Diaphorobacter ruginosibacter: one gene and its partners. The protein of the gene in region 3 binds, or shares a complex with, the protein of the main gene of each other region. Links are inferred from orthologs where the notes say so. Each region holds a gene or a part of one and is shown on either strand. Other genes may lie near its edges. The genes, in order: secG, secA and secY.

The links.
Region 1: secY (region 3) and secG share a complex: the UniProt entries of both Escherichia coli proteins name them as parts of the sec protein translocase complex. The link is inferred for Diaphorobacter ruginosibacter from one-to-one orthologs.
Region 2: the proteins of secY (region 3) and secA are in contact, whole or in part, in a crystal structure (PDB 3DIN), measured with the Thermotoga maritima proteins. The link is inferred for Diaphorobacter ruginosibacter from one-to-one orthologs. Residues at the interface, in WP_004081795.1 of Thermotoga maritima: Glu108, Gly109, Glu110, Glu111, Ala236, Glu237, Arg238, Arg239, Ile240, Thr241, Ile242, Gln243, Tyr244, Ala245, Arg246, Arg247, Val248, Thr249, Gly250, Arg251, Arg252, Val253, Tyr254, Gly256, Ala257, Ser258, Thr259, Tyr260, Leu261, Pro262; in WP_004082002.1 of Thermotoga maritima: Glu261, Ala262, Arg263, Lys300, Ala301, Arg302, Thr303, Ile304, Ile305, Leu323, Tyr324, Asp325, Pro326, Val329, Ser330, Tyr333, Ile336, Lys340, Phe345, Val349, Glu363, Phe364, Tyr374, Ser375, Gly376, Gly377, Glu393, Ile395, Thr482, Ser483.

The regions. Positions count from the first base shown.
Region 1 is NZ_CP060714.1:1,199,898-1,209,024, forward strand. The notes cover bases 1-2,724. They hold secG (preprotein translocase subunit SecG), read left to right. Parts: upstream 1-1,034; coding sequence 1,035-1,415; downstream 1,416-2,724. Other genes in these bases: H9K76_RS05485 (NAD(P)H-quinone oxidoreductase), read left to right, coding at 1-246; tpiA (triose-phosphate isomerase), read left to right, coding at 243-992; H9K76_RS05505 (NADH-quinone oxidoreductase subunit A), read left to right, coding at 1,706-2,065; H9K76_RS05510 (NuoB/complex I 20 kDa subunit family protein), read left to right, coding at 2,090-2,569; H9K76_RS05515 (NADH-quinone oxidoreductase subunit C), read left to right, coding at 2,580-2,724. Outside these bases: more of H9K76_RS05515, read left to right, coding at 2,725-3,188; H9K76_RS05520 (NADH-quinone oxidoreductase subunit D), read left to right, coding at 3,221-4,474; NADH-quinone oxidoreductase subunit NuoE, read left to right, coding at 4,471-4,962; NADH-quinone oxidoreductase subunit NuoF, read left to right, coding at 4,962-6,311; NADH-quinone oxidoreductase subunit NuoG, read left to right, coding at 6,336-8,471; NADH-quinone oxidoreductase subunit NuoH, read left to right, coding at 8,468-9,127. UniProt on the Escherichia coli protein: Subunit of the protein translocation channel SecYEG. Overexpression of some hybrid proteins has been thought to jam the protein secretion apparatus resulting in cell death; while this may be true it also results in FtsH-mediated degradation of SecY.
Region 2 is NZ_CP060714.1:1,033,921-1,045,097, forward strand. Bases 5,422-8,696 are described here. They hold secA (preprotein translocase subunit SecA), read left to right. Parts: upstream 5,422-5,739; coding sequence 5,740-8,496; downstream 8,497-8,696. Other genes in these bases: argJ (bifunctional glutamate N-acetyltransferase/amino-acid acetyltransferase ArgJ), read left to right, coding at 8,631-8,696. Also shown: large conductance mechanosensitive channel protein MscL, read right to left, coding at 1-37; petA (ubiquinol-cytochrome c reductase iron-sulfur subunit), read left to right, coding at 173-772; H9K76_RS04675 (cytochrome b), read left to right, coding at 784-2,205; H9K76_RS04680 (cytochrome c1), read left to right, coding at 2,225-2,980; H9K76_RS04685 (glutathione S-transferase N-terminal domain-containing protein), read left to right, coding at 3,081-3,692; H9K76_RS04690 (ClpXP protease specificity-enhancing factor), read left to right, coding at 3,735-4,286; H9K76_RS04700 (hypothetical protein), read right to left, coding at 5,095-5,406; more of argJ, read left to right, coding at 8,697-9,860; H9K76_RS04715 (ATP-binding protein), read left to right, coding at 9,944-10,819; 8-oxo-dGTP diphosphatase MutT, read left to right, coding at 10,812-11,177. UniProt on the Escherichia coli protein: Required for protein export, interacts with the SecYEG preprotein conducting channel.
Region 3 is NZ_CP060714.1:399,824-406,299, forward strand. What follows is about bases 3,463-6,388. They hold secY (preprotein translocase subunit SecY), read left to right. Parts: upstream 3,463-4,231; coding sequence 4,232-5,545; downstream 5,546-6,388. Other genes in these bases: rpsE (30S ribosomal protein S5), read left to right, coding at 3,463-3,568; rpmD (50S ribosomal protein L30), read left to right, coding at 3,583-3,765; rplO (50S ribosomal protein L15), read left to right, coding at 3,777-4,208; rpmJ (50S ribosomal protein L36), read left to right, coding at 5,708-5,821; rpsM (30S ribosomal protein S13), read left to right, coding at 5,843-6,208. In the rest of the region: rplN (50S ribosomal protein L14), read left to right, coding at 114-482; rplX (50S ribosomal protein L24), read left to right, coding at 494-814; rplE (50S ribosomal protein L5), read left to right, coding at 824-1,363; rpsN (30S ribosomal protein S14), read left to right, coding at 1,373-1,678; rpsH (30S ribosomal protein S8), read left to right, coding at 1,699-2,094; rplF (50S ribosomal protein L6), read left to right, coding at 2,121-2,654; rplR (50S ribosomal protein L18), read left to right, coding at 2,666-3,031; more of rpsE, read left to right, coding at 3,047-3,462; more of rpsK, read left to right, coding at 6,389-6,476. UniProt on the Escherichia coli protein: The central subunit of the protein translocation channel SecYEG. Consists of two halves formed by TMs 1-5 and 6-10.

The DNA of each region.
Region 1 (9,127 bases), 800 kb from region 3 along the record:
GTCGACGCCGGCCTCGTGCTGCGTCGCCGCCTGACCATCACGGGATCGACCCTGAGGCCGCGTCCGGTCGAGTTCAAGGGTGCAATTGCCAGGTCGCTGCGCGAGCGTGTCTGGCCGTTGCTTGCGGCTGGCAAGGTTCGTCCTGTGATCCACAGCACCTTCCCGGCCGATCAGGCAGCGCAGGCGCATGAATTGATGGAATCCAATCAACATACAGGCAAGATCGTTCTGACTTGGGGCTCATGAACAACAAGAAACTCATCGCCGGAAACTGGAAAATGAATGGCAGCCTTGCTGCCAATGCCGCACTGCTGAGCGCGTTGCGCGAAGGTGTCGGCGCGCGTGCGCGCTGCGACATCGCCGTGGCCGTTCCTGCGCCTTACCTCGCGCAGGTACAGCAGCTGGTTGCCAATTCGCCCATCGCCCTTGGTGCGCAGGACGTCTCGGCACATGAATCCGGTGCGTACACCGGTGAAATGTCGGCCGCGATGCTGGGCGAGTTCGGTGTGCGCTACGTGCTGGTCGGCCATTCCGAGCGCCGCCAGTACCATGGCGAGACGGATGCCGTCGTCGGTGCGAAGGCGCAGCGTGCCCTTGCTGCCGGCATCACGCCGATCGTGTGCGTCGGCGAAACACTGGCAGAGCGCGAAGAAGGGAAGACGGAGGCGGTCGTCAAGCGCCAGCTGGCGGCGGCAATCCACGCCGTGAGCCACTGCGTGAGCGAGATCATCGTCGCGTATGAACCGGTCTGGGCTATCGGTACAGGCAAGACGGCCACGCCCGAGCAGGCGCAGCAGGTGCATGCCGTGCTCCGTGCTCAGTTGGCGGCAGCCTCGCAGCGTGCGGCAGATATCAAGCTGCTCTATGGCGGCAGCATGAATGCGGCCAATGCCGCCGAGCTGCTGGCGCAGCCCGATATCGATGGGGGTCTGGTCGGAGGCGCTTCGCTGAAGGCGGCCGACTTCCTGCAAATCATTTCCGCGGCATCCTGAAGCCGCAATCAAACCGTATACGAATACGTTAGGAGTTAGAACATGGGTATGTTGGTCAATATCATTCTGGCGGTGCAGATCCTGTCCGCGCTCGGCATGATCGGTCTGATCCTGGTGCAGCACGGCAAGGGCGCCGACATGGGCGCCGCGTTCGGCAGCGGCAGCTCGGGCAGCCTGTTTGGTGCATCGGGCAGCGCGAACTTCCTGTCGCGCAGCACGGCGGCGCTTGCCACCGTGTTCTTCGTGTCCACGCTGGCGCTGGCCTACTTCGGCAATGCGCGTCCGACCAGCACCGGCAGCGTGCTCGAGGGCCCTGCCGCCGCTGTTCCTGCGCCGGCCGCAGGGCCTGCCAGTACAGACGCTTCGGTGCCTGCGCCTGCTGCCGTGCCGGCTTCCGGCGCTGCCGAAATTCCGAAGAACTAAAAAAATTAGAAATTTCTGCGTTCTTGGTTGTGACAGGGTTTTTCCGGAGTAGAATACCGTTCTGTCTGGAAAGCCAAACAGTCTGAAGCAAAGCGAAGGACTCCTCATGCCATCCGGACGCAGTCAAATGCCGTCGTGGTGAAATTGGTAGACACGCTATCTTGAGGGGGTAGTGGCGAAAGCTGTGCGAGTTCGAGTCTCGCCGACGGCACCAATACACAAAGACCAACCCAGGCTTGCTCGGCAAGCGGCAAGCCTGGGTCCCGGCCTTCTGCGGTGAGCGCCCTCCGATGAACCTCGATCAATACCTCCCCGTTCTTTTGTTCATCCTGGTTGGTATCGGCGTAGGCGTCGTACCTCTGGCACTAGGGTACATTCTGGGCCCCAATCGCCCGGACGAAGCAAAAAACTCCCCCTACGAATGCGGCTTTGAAGCATTCGACGACGCGCGCATGAAATTCGATGTGCGCTACTACCTCGTTGCCATTCTCTTCATCCTGTTCGATCTGGAAATCGCCTTCCTCTTCCCGTGGGCGGTGACCTTGCAAGACGTCGGCATGACGGGCTTTGTGGCAGTGCTGGTGTTCCTGGCCATTCTGGTCGTGGGCTTCGCCTACGAGTGGAAAAAAGGCGCCCTCGACTGGGAATGACCGGTCGTTCAAAGGACAAAGACGATGATTGAAGGTGTGATGAGCAAGGGCTTCGTCACCACGAGCTACGACTCGGTGGTGAACTGGGCCAAGACCGGATCGCTGTGGCCCATGACCTTTGGTCTGGCGTGCTGCGCGGTGGAGATGATGCATGCGGCCGCTGCGCGCTACGACATCGGCCGCTTTGGTGCTGAAGTGTTCCGCGCGAGTCCGCGTCACTCCGACCTGATGATTGTTGCCGGCACGCTGTGCAACAAGATGGCGCCGGCGATGCGCAAGGTCTACGACCAGATGTCCGAGCCGCGCTGGGTGATCTCCATGGGATCGTGCGCGAATGGCGGCGGCTACTACCACTACAGCTACTCGGTGGTGCGCGGATGCGACCGCATCGTACCGGTGGATGTCTATGTGCCGGGCTGCCCTCCGACAGCCGAAGCGTTGATCTACGGCATCATCCAGCTGCAGCAGAAGATTCGCCGCACCAACACCATCGCCCGCGTCTGAAGAGGTGAATATGACTGTCAATGCAATTCACCCTGAAATCCTGCGCGACAACCTCGCCTCCGTGCTCGGCGACAAGGTGCGCAGCATCAGCATCGCGCTCGACGAGGTGACCATCGAGGTTCCGGCCGCCCACTATTTCGAAGTCATGCAGACCCTGCGTGACGCAGCCAGCTGCAAGTTCGAGATCCTGATGGATCTGTGCGGCGTGGACTATTCGGCCTATGCGGGCGTGGGTACCGACGGCCCGCGCTTTGCGGTGGTCTCGCACCTGCTTTCCGTGACGCTGAACCAGCGCGTGCGCGTGCGTGCGTTCTGCGTGGATGACGATTTCCCCGTGCTGCCCACGATCTCCGAGATCTGGGCGGGTGCCAACTGGTTCGAGCGCGAGGCGTTCGACCTGTTCGGCATCGTCTTCGACGGCCACGATGACCTGCGCCGCATTCTGACCGACTATGGCTTCATCGGCCACCCGTTCCGCAAGGACTTCCCGCTGTCGGGCCATGTCGAAATGCGCTACGACGCGGAGGCCGCGCGTGTGGTCTACCAACCGGTGACCATCGAGCCGCGGGAAATCACCCCGCGCATCATCCGGGAAGACAACTACGGGGGGCTGCATTGAAAGGCGCGCAAGCGCCTTTTTGACGGAAGACCATGGCTGAAATCAAGAACTACTCACTGAACTTTGGTCCGCAGCACCCAGCAGCGCACGGTGTGCTGCGTCTGGTGCTTGAGCTGGACGGCGAAGTCGTTCAGCGCGCCGATCCCCACATCGGCCTGCTGCATCGCGCGACCGAGAAGCTCGCCGAAAGCAAGACCTTCATCCAGTCGCTCCCCTACATGGACCGGCTGGACTACTGCTCGATGATGTGCAACGAGCACGCCTATTGCCTGGCCATCGAGAAGCTGCTGGGCATCGAGGTGCCGATCCGCGCGCAGTACATCCGCGTGATGTATTCCGAGATCACCCGCATCATGAACCACCTGATGTGGCTGGGTTCGTCGGGCAACGACGCCGGCAGCTCCACCATCCTGATCTACTCGTTCCGCGAGCGTGAAGACCTGATGGACATGTACGAGGCGGTGTCGGGTGCGCGCATGCATGCGGCCTATTTCCGCCCGGGTGGCGTGTACCGCGATCTGCCGGATTCCATGCCCCAGTACAAGGCAAGCAAGGTCCGCAATGCCCGTGCGATCGAGGAGATCAACAAGAACCGTCAGGGTTCGCTGCTGGACTTCATCGACGATTTCACGGCACGTTTCCCCAAGAACTGCGACGAGTACGAGACCCTGCTCACCGACAACCGTATCTGGAAGCAGCGCAACGTCGACATCGGCGTGGTGACCGCAGAGCGCGCGATGAACCTCGGCCTGACAGGTCCGATGCTGCGTGCCTCCGGCCTGGCCTGGGACATGCGCAAGAGCCAGCCCTACGAAGTCTACGACCGCCTCGACTTCGACGTGCCGGTCGGCACCAAGGGCGACTGCTATGACCGCTATCTGGTACGCGTGGCCGAGATGCGCGAGTCCAACCGCATCATCAAGCAATGCGTGGACTGGCTTCGTGCCAATCCCGGCCCGGTCATCACCGAGAACCATAAGATTGCACCGCCTGCACGCGAAGGCATGAAGAGCAACATGGAGGACCTGATCCACCATTTCAAGCTCTTCACCGAAGGTTTCCATGTGCCGGAAGGCGAAGCCTATGCATCCGTCGAACATCCCAAGGGCGAGTTCGGCATTTACCTCATCAGCGATGGCGCGAACAAGCCCTATCGCCTGAAGATCCGTCCACCAGGATTCGCACACCTGTCCGCCATGGACGAGCTGTGCCGCGGCCACATGCTGGCCGATGCTGTGATGGTGCTGAGCACCTTGGACATCGTGTTTGGAGACGTTGACCGATGATTACTGAAGCGACCAAGGAGCGCTTTGCGCGTGAGGTGGCCAAGTACCCGGCTGATCAGAAGCAGTCGGCCGTCATGGCCTGCCTGTCGATCGTCCAGCAGGAGCAGGGCTGGGTCAGCGCCGAGAGCGAGGCGGTGATCGCCGAAGTTCTCGGCATGCCCGAGATCGCGGTGCACGAAGTCACCACGTTCTACAACATGTACAACCAGCAGCCTGTCGGCAAGTACAAGCTCAACGTCTGCACCAACCTGCCTTGCCAACTGCGCGACGGCTACAAGGCGCTGCACCATCTCGAGCACAGGCTTGGCATCAAGATGGGCCAGACCACGGCCGACGGCCTGTTCACGCTGCAGCAGTCGGAATGCCTCGGCGCTTGCGCCGATTCGCCCGTGATGCTGGTGAACGACCGCTGCATGTGCAGCTTCATGAGCAATGAAAAGCTCGACGAACTGATCGACGGCCTCAAGGCTGCGGAGGGCAAGGCATGATGAATGCAGCAGCCAATGCCGTCCTGAACAAGTTCGCCGCCACCGGTGTCGAGACCTGCTTCCATGACCGCCACATCAATCCGCAGATCTATGCGGACCTGAACGGCAGCAACTGGTCCATCAAGGACTACGAAGCGCGCGGCGGCTACGTCGCGCTGCGCAAGCTGCTCGGCAAGGATGGCGGCGAGGGTCTCACGCAGGACCAGGTCATCGCCACCATGAAGGAAAGCGGCCTGCGCGGCCGTGGCGGCGCGGGCTTCCCCACGGGCCTCAAGTGGAGCTTCATGCCCCGCCAGTTCCCCGGCCAGAAGCACCTCGTCTGCAATTCGGACGAGGGTGAGCCGGGTACCTGCAAGGACCGCGACATCCTGATGTTCAACCCCCACATCGTCATCGAAGGCATGATCATTGCCGCGTATGCGATGGGCATTTCGGTGGGCTACAACTACATCCACGGCGAGATCTTCCAGGTCTACGAGCGCTTTGAAGCCGCTCTGGAGGAAGCCCGTGCAGCCGGGTACCTCGGCGACAACATCATGGGCAGCAGCTTCAGCTTCCAACTGCATGCGCACCATGGTTTCGGCGCCTACATCTGCGGCGAGGAAACCGCGCTGCTCGAATCGCTGGAAGGCAAGAAGGGGCAGCCGCGCTTCAAGCCGCCGTTCCCTGCCAGCTTCGGCCTGTACGGCAAGCCGACGACCATCAACAACACCGAGACATTCGCGGCCGTGCCGTGGATCATCCGCAATGGCGGGCAGGCCTACCTCGAGTGCGGCAAGCCCAACAACGGCGGTACCAAGATTTTCTCGGTGAGCGGTGACGTGAACCTGCCGGGCAACTACGAGATTCCGCTCGGCACACCGTTCAGCAAGCTGCTCGAGCTCGCGGGCGGCGTGCGCACCGGCCGCAAGCTCAAGGCCGTGATCCCCGGTGGATCGTCTTCGCCCGTGCTGCCCGCCGACATCATGATGGAATGCACGATGGACTACGACTCCATCTCCAAGGCCGGCTCCATGCTGGGCTCGGGCGCCGTGATCGTGATGGATGATTCGCGCGACATGGTCGAGAGCCTGCTGCGCCTGTCGTACTTCTATCAGCACGAGTCCTGCGGCCAGTGCACCCCCTGCCGCGAAGGCACGGGCTGGCTGTGGCGCGTGGTCAACCGCATTCAGCACGGTGAAGGCCGTCCGGAAGATATCGAACTGCTGGATTCGGTGTCGGTGAACATCATGGGCCGCACGATCTGTGCGCTGGGCGATGCGGCTGCAATGCCGGTGCGCGCCATGATCAAGCACTTCCGTCACGAGTTTGAAGCGAAGATCCAGAACGCTTCCAAGCAGGCTGCATAAGCCGCCGGATCGCGAGAAAAGCATATGGTTGAAATTGAACTGGACGGTAAGAAGGTAGAGGTGTCCGAAGGCAGCATGGTCATGCATGCGGCTGAGAAGGCGGGCACCTACATCCCTCACTTCTGCTACCACAAGAAACTGTCGATTGCGGCGAACTGCCGCATGTGCCTCGTGGACGTCGAGAAGGCGCCCAAGGCCATGCCTGCGTGCGCCACGCCGGTCACGCAGGGCATGATCGTCCGCACCAAGAGCGAGAAGGCCATCAAGGCCCAGCAATCGGTGATGGAATTCCTGCTGATCAATCACCCGCTGGACTGCCCGATCTGCGACCAGGGCGGCGAGTGCCAGCTGCAGGATCTGGCTGTCGGCTACGGTGGCTCCACTTCGCGCTACGAAGAGGAAAAGCGCGTCGTTCCTGTGAAGGACGTCGGCCCGCTGATCTCCATGCAGGAGATGACCCGCTGCATCCACTGCACCCGCTGCGTGCGCTTCGGCCAGGAAGTGGCCGGCGTGATGGAGCTCGGCATGATCAACCGTGGCGAGCACTCCGAGATCACCACGGTGTTGGGCGACACGGTCGACTCCGAGCTTTCGGGCAACATGATCGACATCTGTCCCGTGGGTGCACTCACGAGCAAGCCGTTCCGCTACAGCGCCCGTACCTGGGAACTGTCGCGCCGCAAGTCGGTATCGCCGCATGATTCCACGGGCTCGAACCTGATCGTCCAGGTCAAGAACCACAAGGTGATGCGTGTCGTTCCGTTCGAGAACGAAGAAGTCAACGAGTGCTGGATTGCCGACCGTGACCGCTTCTCCTACGAGTCCCTGAACGGTGAAGAGCGCCTGACCAGCCCGATGCTCAAGCAGGGCGGCGAGTGGAAGGAAGTCGACTGGCAGACCGCTCTGGAATACGTGGCCAACGGCCTGCGCGGCATCAAGAACGACCATGGCGCCAACAGCATCGGTGCGCTGGTCAGCCCGCACAGCACGCTGGAAGAGCTGTACTTGGCCGGTTCGCTGGTGCGCGGCATCGGCAGCGACAACGTCGACTACCGCCTGCGCAATTCGGAATTCGAAGCGCCCCAGGGTGTGCGCTGGCTGGGCACGTCGATCGCTTCGCTGTCGACGCTGCAATCCGTGCTGGTAGTGGGTTCCAACCTGCGCAAGGATCATCCGCTGTTCGCTCAGCGCATCCGCCAGGCCACCCGCAAGGGCTGCGCCGTGAACGTCATCAACGCCTCGGTCCACGACTGGGCGATGCCGGTGGCGCAGGCCATCGTGGCTCCGTCCGCCCTGTGGACCGACGCACTGGCTCAGATCGCTGCCGCCGTGGCCGCGGAGAAGTCCATGCCGACACCGATCGCCGTGGAAAGCGTGAGCGAAGGTGCGCGTGCCGTGGCTGCATCGCTGCTGTCGGGTGAGCGCAAGGCGATCCTGCTGGGCAATGCCGCGGCGCATCACGCCAACGCATCGAACCTGCTGGCACTGGCCCGGTTCATCGGCGAGCAGACGGGCGCATCCGTCGGCTATCTGACCGAAGCAGCCAACACCGTGGGCGCGCAGTGGGCCAAGGCCCAGCCGCAGCAGGGCGGGCTGAATGCCGGCCAGATGCTGCAGGGCGCACTCAAGGCCGTGCTGCTGCTGAACACCGAGCCGGAGTTCGACTCCTCCGCAGGCGCACAGGCCAAGTCGGCCCTGAACAACGCACAGATGGTGGTGACCATGAGCCCTTTCAAGGCCAACATGGAATTCTCCGATGTGCTGCTGCCGATCGCTCCGTTCAGCGAAACCGCAGGTACTTTCGTCAACGCGGAAGGCCGCGTGCAGAGCTTCCACGCCGTGGTCAAGCCTGCAGGCGACGCGCGTCCCGCATGGAAGGTTCTGCGTGTTCTGGGCAACCTGATGGATCTGCAGGACATGAACTACGAGACCTCGCAGGACGTGCTGGCCCGCATCACGGGCAAGCAGGCCGGCGAAGTGACCTCGGTTCCCGCCGAGCTGTTGAACAACGCCACCAAGGCGCCGCTGAAGGCCGAGAAGGCCCCATCCGCCGAACCGTGCGTTGCAAGCATCTACCAACTGGACAGCCTGGTGCGCCGCGCACCTTCGCTGCAACTGACTGCTGACGGTCGTGCAGCACTGAAAGGAGCTGCCCAATGATTGACGCAATCTACAACGGCGGCCTGAACGCCATTCAGGCGGCCTGGTGGACAGGCGTGGTATGGCCGGTCCTCTGGATTTTGCTCAAGATCGTCTGCATCGTGGCCCCGCTGATGGGCGCCGTGGCGTATCTGACGCTGTGGGAGCGCAAGCTGCTCGGCTTCATGCAGATCCGTTTCGGTCCCAACCGCGTCGGCCCCATGGGCCTGCTGCAGCCCCTGGCCGACGGCCTGAAGCTGCTGACCAAGGAACTGATCCAGCCGACGGCGGCTGCCAAGGGCCTGTTCTACCTGGGCCCGCTGATGGCCATCATGCCGGCCCTGGCCGCCTGGGTGGCGATTCCCTTCGCGCCCGATGTCGCACTGGCCAACGTGAATGCCGGCCTGCTGCTGATCATGGCGATCACCTCGATCGAAGTCTACGGCGTGATCATCGCCGGCTGGTCCTCGAACTCGAAGTACGCCTTCCTCGGCGCGCTGCGTGCTTCCGCGCAGATGGTGTCCTATGAAATCGCCATGGGCTTCTGCTTCCTGGTGGTGATCATGGTGTCGGGTTCGATGAACCTGACCGAAATCGTCGCCGGCCAGAGCCAGGGCACTTTCGCGGCCATGGGTGCGGGCATCCTGTCGTGGAACTGGCTGCCGCTGCTGCCGATC
Region 2 (11,177 bases), 640 kb from region 3 along the record:
TGACCGCGAACTCGCGAAATTCAGACATAAAGCTCATAAATGAATTCCTTTGATATAGATGAAAACACTGAAGTATTGCCTAGCTTAAGGGTGATTGCTATGGTGCATTAACCATTTTCACTCCGCTACAATTTATTGTTGACCCTATTAGCGATGCATATCGAGGACCCCCATGAGTGAATCCCGGATCGACTCCAGCAAGCGGACGTGGTTAATTGCGTCAGGCTGTGCTGGTGCTGTGGGCGGCGTTGCAGTTGCCGTTCCCTTCGTAAGCACATTCCAGCCATCCGAAAAGGCCAAGGCCGCGGGCGCACCGGTCGAGGTGGACATCTCGTCTCTCCAGGAGGGGGAGAAGCTGACGGTCGAATGGCGGGGCAAGCCCGTCTGGATCGTCAAGCGCACCAAGGAGCAGATCGCCGAGTTGCCGGCCCTCGATTCGCAGCTGGCGGATCCGCAATCGCTGCGGCATCCCGATGAATTCACGCCACCCTACGCCCGCAACGAGGCGCGCTCGATCAAGCCTGAGATCCTGGTGGTCGTGGGCATCTGCACCCACCTCGGCTGCTCTCCCACGGACAAGTTCCATGCGGGTCCCCAGCCTTCGCTGCCAGACGACTGGAAGGGCGGTTTCCTGTGCCCCTGCCATGGCTCCACGTTCGATATGGCCGGCCGTGTCTTCAAGAACAAGCCCGCACCCGACAATCTGGAAGTTCCGCCGCACATGTATCTGTCCGATACCCGGCTGCTGATCGGTGACGACAAGAAGGCTTGAGGGAGAACACAATGGCTGAATACCGCGAATTCAAGGAAGTCTCTCCCAACGCCTCTGCGGTCGAGAAGACGACCAACTGGCTGGAAAACCGCTTTCCCACTGCATTCGATGCCTATCGGGTGCACATGTCGGAGTACTACGCTCCGAAGAACTTCAACTTCTGGTACATCTTCGGTTCGCTCGCGCTGTTGGTGCTGGTGATCCAGATCGTCACCGGCATCTTCCTCGTGATGCACTACAAGCCCGATGCCGCCAAGGCGTTCGAGTCGGTCGAGTACATCATGCGCGACGTGCCCTGGGGTTGGCTGATCCGCTACATGCACTCCACCGGCGCGTCCGCGTTCTTCGTCGTCGTCTATCTGCACATGTTCCGCGGGCTGCTGTACGGCTCGTACCGCAAGCCGCGCGAACTGGTCTGGATCTTCGGCTGCGCCATCTTCCTTGCGCTGATGGCCGAGGCGTTCATGGGCTACCTGCTGCCATGGGGCCAGATGTCCTACTGGGGCGCGCAGGTCATCGTGAACCTGTTCGCCGCGATTCCCTTCGTCGGCCCCGACCTCGCGCTGCTGATCCGTGGCGACTATGTGGTGGGCGACGCAACGCTGAACCGCTTCTTCAGCTTCCACGTGATCGCGGTGCCGCTGGTGCTGCTCGGCCTGGTGGTGGCCCACCTGCTGGCGCTGCACGATGTGGGTTCCAACAACCCCGATGGCATCGAGATCAAGGGTCCGGGCAAGCCGGTCGACGACAAGGGCCACCCGCTCGACGGCGTGCCGTTCCATCCCTACTACACAGTGCACGACATCTTCGGCGTCTGCATCTTCCTGTTCATCTTCTCGGCGGTGGTGTTCTTCGCGCCTGAGTTTGGCGGGTACTTCCTCGAGTACAACAACTTCATTCCGGCCGACCCGCTGAAGACGCCGAACCACATCGCGCCCGTCTGGTACTTCACGCCGTTCTACTCGATGCTGCGTGCCATCACCAGCGAGATGATGTATGCGCTGATCGCCTGCGTGGTGCTGGGCGCCGGCTACGGCATCTTCAAGTCCGCACTGCCGAAGATCGCCAAGGGCGCGGTCGCGGTGGCTGCGATTGTCGTGATTGCCCTCATGCTCTCGATCGACGCCAAGTTCTGGGGCGTGGTGGTGATGGGTGGCGCTGTGATCATCCTGTTCTTCCTGCCATGGCTGGACCAAAGCCCTGCACGTTCCATTCGCTATCGTCCCGGCTGGCACAAGTGGCTGTATGCCATCTTCGTGGTCTGGTTCGTGGTTCTGGCATACCTTGGCGTCCAGCCACCGTCGCCGATCGGCGAGCGCGTCTCGCAGGTAGGTACGCTGTTCTATTTCGGCTTCTTCCTGTTGATGCCGTGGTGGTCCCGCCTGGGCGAGCCCAAGCCGGTACCGGACCGCGTCACCTTTGCCGCGCATTGAGCAGGAGCCACACACCATGATGAAAAAAGTTATCTTGACCCTGGTTGCGGCTCTGGGAATCGCCGCAGGAGCGCAGGCTGCCGAAGGAGGAATCGCCTGGGACAAGGCGCCTGTCAACGTGAGCGACACGGCGTCGCTGCAGAACGGCGCCAAGATCTTCGTGAACTATTGCCTGAACTGCCACTCGGCGGCCTTCATGCGCATCAACCGCTTGCAGGACATCGGCCTGAGCGAGCAGCAGATCAAGGACAACCTGATGTTCACCACCGAGAAGATCGGTGAGACCATGAAGGCGGCCATCGATCCGAAACAGGCCAAGGAGTGGTTTGGTGCCAACCCACCGGACCTCACCGTCATTGCCCGCTCGCGCGCCGGTCATCAGGGCACGGGGGCGGACTATCTCTACACCTTCCTGCGTACCTTCTACCGGGACGACACCAAGGCGACGGGCTGGAACAACCTGGCTTTCCCGAGCGTCGGCATGCCGCATCCGCTGTGGCAATTGCAGGGCGAGCGCCGTCCGGTCTTCGAGGAAGTCGAAAGCCACGGACAAAAGACTCAGGTATTCAAGGGGTGGGAACAGGTCAGCGCTGGTACCATGACGCCCCAGAAATACGATGAGGCTGTAGGTGATCTCGTGAATTACCTGCAATGGATGGGCGAACCAGCGCAAAATACGCGCGTCCGTGTGGGCGTCTGGGTTCTGTTCTTCCTGGGAATCATGACGTTCATTGCGTGGAGGCTCAACGCCGCCTACTGGAAAGACGTCAAGTAATCGCTGATCAACGACTTGTTCTATCAGCCGGGCGGTGCCCGGCTGGTGCAGAGTGGCCGCGCAAGCGTCCACTCTTTTGACTTTTTAGGAGCCGCTCACCATGATGGTGCTTTATTCGGGTACGACCTGTCCTTTTTCACACCGTTGCCGCTTCGTCCTGTTCGAAAAGGGCATGGATTTCGAAATCCGCGATGTGGATCTCTACAACAAGCCCGAAGACATCAATGTGATGAACCCGTACGGCCAGGTGCCGATTCTGGTCGAGCGCGACCTGATCCTGTACGAGTCGAACATCATCAACGAGTACATCGACGAGCGTTTCCCCCATCCCCAGCTGATGCCCGGTGACCCGGTCGACCGCGCCCGCGTGCGCCTGTTCCTGCTCAACTTCGAAAAGGAACTGTTCGTGCACGTGAACACGCTCGAGTCGCGCGCCTCCAAGGGCAACGACAAGGCGCTGGAAAAGGCCCGCTCGCACATCCGTGACCGCCTGACCCAGCTCGCGCCCGTGTTCCTGAAGAACAAGTACATGCTCGGCGAGAATTTCTCGATGCTCGACGTGGCGATTGCACCGCTGCTCTGGCGCCTTGACTACTATGGCATTGAGCTGAGCAAGAATGCAGCCCCGCTGCTGAAGTATGCAGAGCGCATCTTCTCGCGTCCTGCCTATATCGAGGCACTGACTCCTTCCGAAAAGGTGATGCGCAAGTAATCGCGTCTTGCCGAAGTCATTGCGCACCAACGCCTTTTCATCATGATCAACGCTCCGGAAATCTCATCCACCCGACCATATCTGGTCCGTGCGATTCACGAATGGTGCATCGACAACGGATTCACGCCCTACATCGTGGTGAGCGTGAACGAGTCCGTCCAGGTGCCCCGCGAATTCGTGAAGGATGGCGAGATCGTCCTGAACGCCAGTTACGACGCCACCAGCGGCCTGCAACTGGGCAATGATTTCATCGAGTTCAAGGCCCGTTTTGGCGGCGTGGCGCGTGAAATCATGGTGCCGGTGGGGCGCGTGGTGGCTGTCTACGCACGCGAGAACGGGCAGGGCATGGCATTCCCGCCGCCGGTGGACACCTTGTCGGGCGGCGCGGCACTGCATTCGATTGCACCCGCGCAGATGGGTGCACAACAGGGTGATGTGGGTGAGTCCCCCGATTCGCCTGCGGAGCGTACTCCGCCCCAACTGGTGCCCGTGGATGGCGGCAGCGCGTCGCTGGCCGATTCGGATGAGGACACTCCACCGCCCAAGCCTCCGGCCGGAGGTGGTGCGCGTCCGTCGTTGAAGCGGGTCAAGTAGGAAAGAGAAGCGGGGAAGATTTTTTCCTGCTTTTTCCGAAAAGACGCTGAAATCGACGCTAGAATAAGAGCTTCGCCGGTTTAGCTCAGTTGGTAGAGCACCCGCCTTGTAAGCGGTAGGTCGTCAGTTCGAATCCGACAACCGGCACCAGACAGAAAGCCCATATGCGCAAGCATGTGGGCTTTTTCTTTTCTTGGGCCGGTTGGTGGTGAAGTAGCGCGTTCTGTTATTGGTACTTCGTAGTTCGAAGCTCGTAGTTCGGGTGGGAGTAGGTGTTTGCTTTGAGGGTGGAGGCCGGGACTGCCCCCGGCGGGGCAGTAACTTTTTGCGCGCGCAAAAAGTCACCAAAAAGGCGTTCTTAATACCCACGGCAGAACTCACTCTGCGCCTGCGGCGCTCCGTTCAGACAGCCGCCGTGAGTCAGTTGAAGGGGAGGAGCACTCGGCACGTCGCTGCGCTCGTGCCTGGACATCTCGCGACTTCGCGAGATGTATCGTGCCCCAATTCAACACTGCTGTTCAAAGTGGGCGCAGTCAGCTCGCCCGAAGTCGGGCGAGCCCGGCACGAGCGAAGCAATGTGCCGTATACACCTCTTGCAAGCTGACTCGCGGTGTTTGTTCGAACGGAGCGCCGCAGGCGCGCAGTGAGTTTCACCGCGTGCCCCCGCATTCCAAGCGCATTTTTGGTGACTTTTTGGGCAAGACCAAAAAGTTACTGCCCCGCCGGGGGCACTCCCGGCCTCTACCCTGAAACACAGGAAGCAGAAGGCTGCAAGAAAGCAAGAAAGCAAGCAACCACCCCACACAAGTCACCCCGCACTACGAGCCTGAATCTTGATACGGATGAACTGAACATCCCACCCTTTGGACCGCAAGTGCGCCTCGAACGATGGCAGCAACTGTCGGAGCTTGGAGGCCGCCGCATTGCCCTTGACCAGCAGGCACCAGGTGCTCCCTTCAATGGGCCCGGCCTGGATGGATGCCCGCATCCCGGGGGGAATCAGGGGCTCGATGGCCTTGAGGCGGGCGCTCGAGTCGCTGGTCAGCCGGGACAGCTGTGCCAGCGTAGGGGATGCCTGTGCGGCTTGCAGCAGAGGGATGGCTTGATGGCGTCGTAGCATGTGGGATGTGTGCCGCTGAAATGCAGGCGGGGCGGGCGTTGCCTTCAATTATCGGCGTGCGCAAACAGCGCCGCCAGTATCGCGCAGAGCGAATGGTGTCGGCCAGCGGGCCGAAATCCGACAAACCCGCGCATCCACCCAGCTCTCCGAACAAATCTGAAGGGCCATGCACAGTGCGCGAGTAGAATCCGACCACGAGCCCCCGCCTTCGGATGCGGTGCAGCAGTTCAACCGCCTGTTGCAATTTCCGGGAGCGGCCCCATCTGATACCAATTCGTCTTAGGGATTACGGTCGCTCCGGCGCGCCTCTGCGCGTTGGGCGGTCCTGTTTGCATGGCCACCAACTTTCTCACCAAATTATTTGGCAGCCGTAATGATCGGTTGCTTAAAACATATCGCAAAACCGTTGTTCGCATCAATGCCCTCGAGCCCGAGTTCGAGAAGCTGACCGACGACCAGCTGCGTGGCAAGACACAGGAGTTCAAGGACCGCGTCGCCAAGGGCGAATCGCTGGACAGCCTGCTTCCCGAAGCATTCGCCGTGGTTCGCGAGGGTTCCAAGCGCATCATGAAGATGCGCCACTTCGATGTGCAGATGCTGGGCGGCATGGCTCTTCACTACGGCAAGATCGCTGAAATGCGTACCGGCGAAGGCAAGACGCTGACCGCCACGCTGCCCGTGTATCTGAACGCGTTGTCCGGCAAGGGCGTGCACGTGGTGACGGTGAACGATTACCTCGCCAACCGTGATGCGACCTGGATGGGCCGTCTCTACAACTTCCTGGGCCTGTCGGTCGGCATCAACCTGCCGCAGATGCCGCGCGAGGAAAAGCAGACGGCCTACGGCGCAGACATCACCTACGGTACGAACAACGAATACGGTTTTGACTACCTGCGCGACAACATGGTCTACGAAGGCCAGGAACGCGTGCAGCGCGGGCTGAACTTCGCCATCGTCGACGAAGTGGACTCGATCCTGATCGACGAGGCGCGCACGCCGCTGATCATCAGCGGCCAGGCCGAGGACCATACCGCCATGTATGTGGCGATGAACAAGGTGATTCCGGCGCTCACGCGCCAGGAAGGCGAAGCCGATCCGCGCACGGGCGAAGGCGTCACCAAGCCGGGCGATTTCACGCTCGACGAGAAGTCGCATCAGGTGTTCCTGACCGAGCAGGGCCATGAGCATGCGGAGCAGCTGCTCACGCAGGCGGGCCTGATTGCAGAAGGCGCATCGGTCTACGATCCTTCCAACATTGCGCTCATGCACCACCTGTATGCAGCGCTGCGCGCCAACCATCTCTACCACCGCGACCAGCACTACGTCGTGCAGAACGGCGAGATCGTGATCGTCGACGAGTTCACGGGTCGCCTGATGGCGGGACGCCGCTGGAGCGATGGCCTGCACCAGGCCGTGGAAGCCAAGGAAGGCGTGGAGATCCAGGCCGAGAACCAGACCCTGGCCTCGATCACCTTCCAGAACTATTTCCGCCTGTACGCAAAGCTGTCCGGCATGACCGGCACGGCCGACACGGAAGCCTACGAATTCCAGGAAATCTACGGCCTCGAGACCGTGGTGATTCCTCCGAATCGTCCGAGCAAGCGCGACGACCAGCTCGACCGCGTCTACAAGACCACGCGCGAGAAGTACGAAGCGGCGATCAAGGACATCCGCGAATGCCATGAGCGTGGCCAGCCGGTACTCGTGGGCACGACCTCGATCGAGAACTCCGAAATCATCGACGAGCTGCTCAACCGCGAGAACCTGCCCCATCAGGTGCTGAATGCCAAGCAGCATGCACGCGAGGCGGACATCGTTGCGCAGGCAGGCCGTCCGGGCATGATCACCATTGCCACGAACATGGCCGGCCGCGGTACCGACATCGTGCTGGGCGGCAACATCGAGAAGGCCATTGCGGCCATCGAGGCCGACGAGTCTCTCGATGAGTCCGCACGCGCGGCGCGCATCCAGCAGGCACGCGACGATTGGAAGGTCGATCACGAGAAGGTGGCGGCGCTGGGCGGTTTGCGCATCATCGCCACCGAGCGCCATGAGTCGCGCCGTATCGACAACCAGCTGCGTGGCCGCTCCGGCCGCCAGGGCGATCCGGGCTCCTCGCGCTTCTATCTGAGCCTGGATGACCAGCTCATGCGCATCTTCGCGGGTGACCGCGTCAAGGCCATCATGGATCGCCTGAAGATGCCCGATGGCGAGGCCATCGAGGCCGGTATCGTCACGCGCAGCATCGAATCCGCGCAGCGTAAGGTGGAGGCGCGCAACTTCGACATCCGCAAGCAGTTGCTTGAGTATGACGACGTCGCCAACGACCAGCGCAAGGTGATCTACCAGCAACGCAACGAGATTCTCGATGCGAAGGACCTGGGCGTCCTGATCGCCGCCATGCGCGACGACTGCATGGCCGACGTGGTGCGCCAGTACGTGCCCCAGGAGTCGGTGGAAGAGCAGTGGGACCTGCCCGGGCTCGAAAAGGCGCTGGCTGCCGATTGGCAGATCCAGTTGCCGCTGCAGCAGGACGTGCAGGGCTCCGAGTCCATCACCGATGAGGAAATCCTCGAAAAGGTGCAGGCCGCGGCGCGCGAGCAGTTCGAGGCCAAGGTGGCGATGGTCGGCAGCGAGAACTTCAACCAGTTCGAGCGCATGGTGCTGCTGCAGAGCTTCGACTCCAACTGGCGTGATCATCTCTCGGCGCTGGACTATCTGCGCCAGGGCATCCACCTGCGCGGCTATGCGCAAAAGCAGCCCAAGCAGGAATACAAGCGCGAAGCGTTCGAGTTGTTCCGCCAGCTGATCGACCAGGTCAAGAACGCGGTCACACGTACGCTCATGACGGTGCAGATCCAGTCCAACGAGCAACTGGACCAGGCATCGCAGGCCCTGGAAGACCAGGGCGACCGCCTGGGCGGCGCCACCTACCATGGCAGCTCCGACCTGACCGAGGGCTCCGATCCGGATGCACCCGAGAACCAGCCGCTGCCCTCCGAATACGAGGGCCTGCGCATCAGCCGCAACGACCCTTGCCCGTGCGGAAGCGGCAAGAAGTACAAGCAGTGCCACGGCAAACTCGCCTGATCTGCTGCACTAAAAATAACACGGGCTTCATGCCCGTGTTTTTGCTTGTACGATCAGGAATTCCCCGGGTGTAACTCCGGGGGCGATCGAAATTCTCAGTACCTTTCCCTCTTCGCTTTCAAGGACAGCGCCAAATGCCAGTGAACCTTTCAGCTCCTGATGCTTCCTCTCTCCATCCCGTTCCCGGTGTGCGCATTGGTGTGACGGAAGCCGGCGTGCGCAAGGCCAACCGCAAGGACGTCACGGTTTTCCTGCTGGACGAGGGTGCGGCCGTCGCGGGCGTGTTCACCAAGAACCGTTTCTGCGCGGCACCCGTGCAGATCTGCCGTGAACATCTGGCCCAGGGAGGCGCCATCCGCGCGATGGTGATCAACACCGGCAATGCCAATGCCGGTACGGGTGCCGACGGCCTGGCCCGTGCCCACGCCACCTGCGCGGCCATGAGCGAACTGCTGGGCGTGCGCAGCGAGCAGATCCTTCCGTTCTCGACAGGCGTGATCATGGAGTCGCTGCCCGTGGATCGCATCACCGCCGCGCTGCCGAAGGCGATCGGCGAGGCACGGCCTGACAACTGGGGCGAAGCCGCACAGGGCATCATGACCACCGACACGGTGCCCAAGGCCTGCAGCACGCAAGTGAAGCTGGGCGATGCGCTGGTCACCGTGACGGGCATCTCCAAGGGCGCCGGCATGATCCGTCCGAACATGGCGACCATGCTGAGCTTTGTTGCCACCGATGCGCAGATCGCTCCGGAACTGATGAATGGCCTGGTGCGCGAACTGGCCGACCAGTCGTTCAACCGCATCACCATCGACGGCGACACGTCGACCAATGATTCGTTCATCCTGGTGGCATCGCAGAAGGCCTCGAACACTCCCGTGACCTCGCTCGACAGCGAGCACGGCAAGCTGCTCAAGGCGGCCTTGCTGGAGGTGGCACAGAAACTGTCGCAAGCCATCGTTCGCGATGGTGAAGGCGCGACCAAGTTCATCACGGTGCGCGTGGAAGGTGGCAAGACGTCCGACGAGTGCCGCCTGGTGGCCTACGCGATTGCCCATTCGCCGCTTGTCAAGACCGCATTCTTCGCCAGCGATCCGAACCTGGGGCGCATCCTGGCAGCGGTGGGCTACGCCGGCATCGAGGATCTTGACCAGACCCGCATCGAACTGTTCCTGGACGACGTGCATGTGGCCACGCAGGGTGGCCGCAATCCTTCGTACAAGGAGGAAGACGGCCAGCGCGTGATGAAGCAGAGCGAGATCACGGTGCGTGTGCAACTGGGCCGCGGCACTGCAGAGGACACCGTCTGGACCTGCGACCTGAGCCATGAGTACGTCACCATCAACGCGGACTACCGCTCCTGATGGATGTTTTTCGGGAGTGCCGATTCACCGCTGGTCGACAACCCACTTGAATCGGACTTATCCAGACAGAAGAAGCCAGAGACATGAACGAAGCCTTCGAACGCCTGCTGATGCGGGCCGAGCAACTGATCGACCGAATTGAATCCGTGCTGCCCAAGCCGCTCTCCGAGCCGGACTGGGGGGCTGCCGTGGCCTGGCGCTATCGCAAGCGCAGCAGCGGTCACGGTACGCTCGAGCCGGTGCGACACCTGGCGGCCATGCAGCTCGACGAGCTCAAGGAAATTGATGGGCAAAAGGAAAAGATCCAGCGCAACACGCAGCAGTTCGTGGAAGGCAAGCCTGCCAACAACGTCCTGCTGACAGGGGCCCGCGGAACGGGCAAGTCCTCGCTCATCAAGGCCTGCCTGAATGCCTATGCGCCCCAGGGTCTGCGCCTGATCGAGGTGGACAAGACGGACCTGACCGACCTGCCGGACATCGTCGAGGTGGTATCGGGCCGCCCCGAGAAGTTCATCGTGTACTGCGACGACCTGAGCTTCGAGGATGGCGAGGCGAGCTACAAGGCACTCAAGTCGATTCTCGATGGCTCGGTGGCTGCATCGACGCCGAATGTGCTGATCTATGCGACCAGCAACCGTCGCCATCTGCTGCCCGAGTACATGAAGGAAAACCTCAGCTACACGCACACGGACGATGGCGAGGTGCATCCCGGCGAGGCGGTGGAGGAGAAGATCTCGCTGTCCGAGCGTTTCGGCCTGTGGGTGAGCTTCTACCCCTTCAGCCAGGAGGAGTACCTCACCATCGTCGCGCAATGGTTGCGTTCGCTGGGTGTGGCCGATGCAGCCATCCAGCAATCGCGCCCCGAGGCGCTGGTCTGGGCGCTGGAGCGCGGCTCACGCAGCGGCCGCGTGGCCTACCAGTTCGCGCGTGATTTTGCGGGGCGCCAGTCGAATGTCTGAGCATGCGCCGCGCAAGCACACCGAGGTCGCGGTGGGCATCCTGCTGAAATCCAACGGGGAGATGCTGCTCACCTCGCGACCCGAAGGCAAGCCCTATGCCGGCTACTGGGAGTTTCCGGGAGGCAAGCTCGAAGCGGGGGAAACCGTCGAGCAGGCGCTGCGCCGTGAACTTCAGGAAGAGCTCGGCATCACCATCGGCACGGCCAGTGTCTGGAAGGTGACCGAGCACGACTATCCGCATGCGCTGGTGCGCCTGCATTGGTGCAAGGTGTTCGAGTGGCAGGGCGAGTTCGAGATGCGCGAGGGCCAGAGCATGTCCTGGGAGCCCTGGCCGCCCCAGGTCAAGCCCATCCTGCCG
Region 3 (6,476 bases):
AAGTTTCTGCCCAGCGGATGAGCTGTGAATGGTTTGCAGCTCTGACGACGGGCCCAAGACTGACTGGTAGCTCTCATTCGTGTGGGCTTCCGGTGCAAGTTGGGAATATTGAAATGATCCAGACAGAATCTCGGTTAGACGTCGCCGATAACACCGGCGCGAAGTCCGTCCTCTGCATCAAGGTGCTGGGTGGTTCCAAGCGCCGCTATGCAAGCGTCGGCGACATCATCAAGGTGAGCGTCAAGGAAGCAGCACCGCGCGGCCGCGTCAAGAAAGGCGACGTCCTCAGCGCAGTGGTGGTTCGTACAGCCAAGGGCATCCGCCGTGGCGACGGTTCGCTCGTCAAATTCGATGGCAACGCAGCAGTGTTGCTGAACTCCAAGCTGGAGCCTATCGGCACCCGCATTTTTGGCCCCGTGACACGTGAACTGCGTACTGAAAAGTTCATGAAGATCGTGTCGTTGGCGCCTGAAGTTCTCTAAGGACACGAGTCATGAACAAGATTCGCAAGGGCGATGAAGTCATCGTGCTCACAGGGCGCGACAAGGGTAAGCGCGGCACAGTGTCGCTGCGCAAGGATGACTCCCACGTAATCGTGGAAGGCATCAATCTGGTCAAGAAGCACGTCAAGCCGAACCCCATGAAGGGTACGACTGGCGGCATCGTGGAAAAGGCCATGCCTATCCACCAGTCCAACGTGGCAATCTTCAATGCTGCTACGGGCAAGGCTGACCGCGTTGGTATCAAGGTGCAAGCTGACGGTTCGCGCGTTCGCGTGTTCAAGTCCAACGGCGCCGAAATCAAGGCAGCCTAAGGAGTCAACATGGCACGACTGCAAAAATACTATCGCGAAAAGATTGTTGCTGAACTCACAGAGAAGTTCGGCTACAAGTCTCCTATGGAAGTCCCGCGTCTGACCAAGATCACCCTGAACATGGGTGTGAGCGAAGCCGTGGCTGACAAGAAGGTGATGGACCACGCTGTGGGCGACCTGACCAAGATTGCTGGTCAGAAGCCTGTGGTGACCAAGGCCAAGAAGCCTATCGCCGGTTTCAAGATCCGTGAAGGCCAAGCCATTGGCTGCATGGTGACCCTGCGTGGCGTTCAGATGTACGAATTCCTGGACCGTTTCGTGACCGTGGCTCTGCCCCGCGTCCGTGACTTCCGTGGTATCTCCGGTCGCGCTTTCGACGGCCGTGGCAACTACAACATCGGCGTCAAAGAACAGATCATCTTCCCTGAAATTGAGTACGACAAGGTCGACGCACTGCGCGGTCTCAATATCAGCATCACCACAACGGCCAAGACCGACGACGAAGCCAAGGCGCTTCTGCAGGGCTTCCGTTTCCCGTTCAAGAACTAAAGGCAGCGTATGGCTAAAGTAGCTTTGATCCAGCGCGAACTCAAGCGCGAAAAACTGGCCGCCAAGTACGCTGCCAAGTACGCAGAACTGAAGGCAATTGCTGGCGATGCCAAGCGTAGCGATGAAGAGCGTGATGCAGCCCGTCTGGGTCTGCAGAAGCTCCCACGCAACGCCAACCCGACCCGTCAGCGCAACCGCTGCGAAATCACTGGCCGCCCACGTGGCACGTTCCGCCAGTTCGGTCTGGGTCGCGCAAAGATCCGTGAACTGGCTTTTGCTGGCGACATCCCCGGTGTCACCAAGGCCAGCTGGTAAGCAGGCAGGAGAGATACAACATGAGCATGAGTGATCCCATCGCTGACTTGCTGACCCGCATTCGCAATGCGCAAATGGTTTCCAAGGCATCCGTTTCGGTGCCATCTTCCAAGGTGAAGGTTGCCATTGCCCAAGTGCTGAAGGACGAGGGTTACATTGACGGCTTCCAAGTCAAGACGGAAGACGGCAAGTCCGAACTCGAAATCGCATTGAAGTACTACGCCGGTCGTCCAGTGATCGAGCGTATCGAGCGCGTGAGCCGCCCCGGCCTGCGTGTCTACAAGGGTCGTGATTCCATTCCTACCGTGCAGAACGGTCTGGGCGTGGCAATCGTCACCACTCCCAAGGGCGTGATGACTGACCGCAAGGCACGTGCTACCGGTGTGGGTGGCGAAGTGCTTTGCTACGTCGCTTAATCACTGGCATTGAGGAGAAAACTGAAATGTCCCGTGTAGGCAAATCCCCAGTGACCGTCCCACAAGGCGTGGACGTGTCGATGAACAACAACCAGATCAGCGTCAAGGGCGCAGGCGGCACTCTGTCCCTGACCCCCAGCGCCCTGGTGAAGGTGGCTCTGGAAGACGGCAAGCTGACGTTTGCCCCTGTCAATGAGTCCCGCGAAGCCAATGCCATGAGCGGCACCATGCGTCAGCTGGTGAACAACATGGTCTTGGGCGTGAGCAAGGGTTTCGAGAAGAAGCTGACGCTGATCGGCGTGGGCTTCAAGGCTGCTGCTTCGGGTTCCAAGCTGAACCTGGCCGTGGGCTTCTCGCACCCCGTGAACTTCGAGATGCCTGCGGGCATCACTGTGGCGACTCCCACGCCGACGGAAATCATCCTGAAGGGTGCAGACCGTCAGCGCGTTGGCCAGCTGGCTGCAGAAATCCGCGCTGTGCGTCCTCCCGAGCCTTACAAGGGCAAGGGCATCCGTTATGCGGATGAGAAGGTCGTCATCAAAGAGACCAAGAAGAAGTAAGGAGCTGCAACATGTTGACAAAGAAAGAGCAGCGTCTTCGTCGTGCCCGTCAGACGCGCATTCGTATTGCCCAGCAAGGCATCGCACGCCTGACCGTCAATCGTACGAACCTCCATATCTACGCGACGCTGATTTCCGGCGACGGCTCCAAGGTGCTGGCTTCGGCCTCCACTGCAGAAGCCGACGTGCGCAAGTCGCTCGGCGGTGCAGGCAAGGGCGGCAACGTCTCGGCTGCACAAGCCATCGGCAAGCGCATTGCTGAAAAGGCAAAGGCTGCTGGCGTTGAAAAAGTGGCTTTCGATCGCGCTGGTTTCGCATACCACGGCCGCGTGAAGGCTTTGGCTGAAGCTGCCCGCGAAGCGGGTCTGCAGTTCTAAGCGGAGCGGATAAAAATGGCAAAGTTTTCCCCCAAGGTGCAAGACGAAGGTCGTGACGACGGTCTGCGCGAAAAAATGATCGCGGTGAACCGCGTCACCAAGGTTGTGAAGGGTGGTCGTATTCTCGGCTTCGCTGCACTGACCGTGGTTGGCGACGGCGATGGCCGCGTTGGCATGGGCAAGGGCAAGTCCAAGGAAGTGCCTGCTGCCGTGCAGAAGGCTATGGAAGAAGCCCGTCGCAACATGGTGAAGGTGTCCCTGAAGGACGGCACCCTGCACCATACCGTGAACGGCCACCATGGCGCTGCACACGTGATGGTTGCTCCGGCCCCCAAGGGTACCGGCATCATCGCGGGCGGCCCGATGCGCGCAGTGTTCGAGGTGATGGGTATCACCGACATCGTTGCGAAGAGCCACGGCTCGTCCAATCCCTACAACATGGTTCGTGCAACATTCGACGCACTGGCTAACTCCACGACTCCCGCAGAAGTGGCAGCCAAGCGCGGCAAGAGCGTTGAAGACCTGTTCGCAGCCTGATTGAGAGGCAAGCAATGACAACGCAACAAACAGTCAAGATTCAACTGGTGCGCAGCCCTATCGGCACCAAGGAATCGCACCGCGCCACCGTGCGTGGCCTGGGTCTTCGCAAGCTCAACAGCGTGAGCGAACTCAAGGACACGCCTGAAGTGCGCGGCATGATCAACAAGATCAGCTATCTGGTCAAAGTCCTCTGAAAGGATTGATGATGGAACTCAATAGCATCAAGCCTGCAGACGGTGCAAAGCACGCCAAGCGTCGCGTGGGCCGTGGTATCGGCTCCGGCCTCGGCAAGACCGCCGGCCGCGGTCACAAGGGTCAGAAGTCGCGTTCGGGTGGCTACCACAAGGTAGGCTTCGAAGGCGGTCAGATGCCTCTGCAACGTCGTCTGCCCAAGCGCGGTTTCAAGTCTGCAGCACTGAAGTTCAACGCTGAAGTGACTCTGACGGCTCTGAACCAGCTCGGCCTGGCCGAAGTGGACGTGGCTGCATTGAAGAATGCCGGTCTGGTGGGCCAGCTGGCCAAGGTCGTGAAGGTGATCAAGTCTGGTGAACTCACCAAGGCTGTGAAGCTGAACGGCATTGGCGCTACAGCAGGCGCTAAGGCTGCCATCGAAGCAGCCGGCGGCTCCGTGGCCTGATTGGGCTAACAAGAAAGGCATCCGTGGCTACTAACGCAGCTCAAATCGCGAAAACGGGCAAGTTCGGCGATCTTCGTCGCCGGCTGGTGTTTTTGTTGCTGGCGTTGGTCGTCTACCGCATCGGGGCGCATATCCCGGTGCCTGGTATCGACCCAGCGCAGCTCCAGCAGCTGTTCAGTGGCCAACAAGGTGGCATTCTGAACCTGTTCAACATGTTCTCGGGTGGGGCGCTTTCGCGCTTCACGGTGTTCGCACTGGGGATCATGCCGTACATCTCGGCATCGATCATCATGCAGCTCATGACCTATGTGGTCCCGACATTTGAGCAGTTGAAGAAGGAAGGCGAAGCCGGCCGCAGGAAGATCACCCAGTACACGCGTTACGGTACGCTTGGCCTGGCCATCTTCCAGTCGCTTGGTATTGCTGTCGCTCTGGAGAGCTCCGCCGGCCTGGTGCTGAACCCCGGGTTCGGCTTCCGCATGACGGCCGTTGTCAGCCTCACCGCTGGCACCATGTTCCTCATGTGGCTGGGTGAGCAGATCACCGAGCGTGGATTGGGCAATGGTATTTCCATCCTGATCTTCGGTGGTATTGCTGCAGGCCTGCCGAGTGCTGTCGGTGGCATGCTGGAGCTTGTTCGTACCGGCGCCATGGGCCCGCTGGCGGCAATTCTGATCGTCGTGATCATTGCCCTGGTGACCTATTTCGTCGTGTTCGTGGAGCGCGGTCAGCGCAAGATTCTGGTCAATTACGCACGCCGACAGGTGGGCAACAAGGTGTATGGCGGTCAATCCTCCCATCTGCCTCTGAAGCTCAACATGGCGGGTGTGATCCCTCCGATCTTCGCTTCGTCCATCATCTTGTTGCCTGCTACTGTGGTGAACTGGTTCAGTGCCGGTGAGTCCATGCGCTGGTTGAAGGACATCGCGGGTACGCTTACCCCGGGTCAGCCAATCTATGTGCTGCTCTACGCTGCTGCAATCATTTTCTTCTGCTTCTTCTACACGGCGCTGGTGTTCAACAGCCGTGAGACAGCGGACAACTTGAAGAAGAGTGGTGCGTTCATTCCGGGCATCCGTCCTGGCGAGAACACAGCACGCTATATCGACAAGATCCTGGTGCGACTGACACTTGTGGGCGCTGTGTACATCACATTCGTCTGCCTGTTGCCGGAGTTCCTGATCCTGAAGTACAACGTGCCGTTCTATTTCGGCGGCACCTCACTCATGATCATCGTGGTCGTGACCATGGACTTCATGGCCCAGGTTCAGAACTACATGATGTCGCAGCAGTACGAGTCGTTGTTGAAGAAGGCTAACTTTAAAACAACGCTCTGACGCTGAGTCAAGCAAGAATCGGGCGGATACGGCATAATGCTGGGTTCGCCTGATAGCAACGGTAAATTGATGCCCTTCGATGTATCGCGGGCACAAGACTTTTGATGAGACTTTGTGTTCCGCTGCAGGCAGCCGGGACGATTGGAAATTTAGGAGAATGCAATGAGAGTTTCGGCTTCGGTCAAGAAGATTTGCCGCAACTGCAAAATCATCCGCCGCAAGGGCGTTGTGCGTGTCATCTGTACAGATGCCCGCCACAAGCAGCGCCAAGGCTGATTGAGACATTAGAGGACGCAAATGGCACGTATCGCTGGTATCAACATCCCTCCGCACAAGCACGCGGAGATTGGCCTGACTTCCATTTTCGGCATCGGTCGTACACGCGCTCGCAAGATCTGCGAAGCCTGCGGAATCGACTACGCCAAGAAGGTCAAGGACTTCACCGACGCTGATCTGGAAAAGATCCGCGACGAAATCGCCCAGTTCACCATCGAAGGTGACCTGCGTCGCGAAACCACCATGAACATCAAGCGTTTGATGGACATCGGTTGCTATCGCGGCTTCCGCCATCGCCGAGGCCTGCCAATGCGTGGCCAGCGTACGCGCACCAACGCCCGCACTCGCAAGGGTCCGCGCAAGGGCGCAGCGGCACTCAAGAAGTAAAGACTAGGTAGAGCACTATGGCTAAATCTCCCGCCAACAATGCTGCACAGCGTGTTCGCAAGAAGGTTCGCAAGAACGTTTCGGACGGCATCGCTCACGTGCACGCATCGTTCAACAACACGATCATCACCATCACTGATCGCCAAGGCAACGCCCTGTCGTGGGCTTCGTCCGGCGGCCAGGGTTTCAAGGGTTCGCGCAAGTCGACTCCGTTCGCTGCTCAGGTGGCTTCGGAAGTGGCCGGTCGCGCTGCCATTGAACAAGGTAT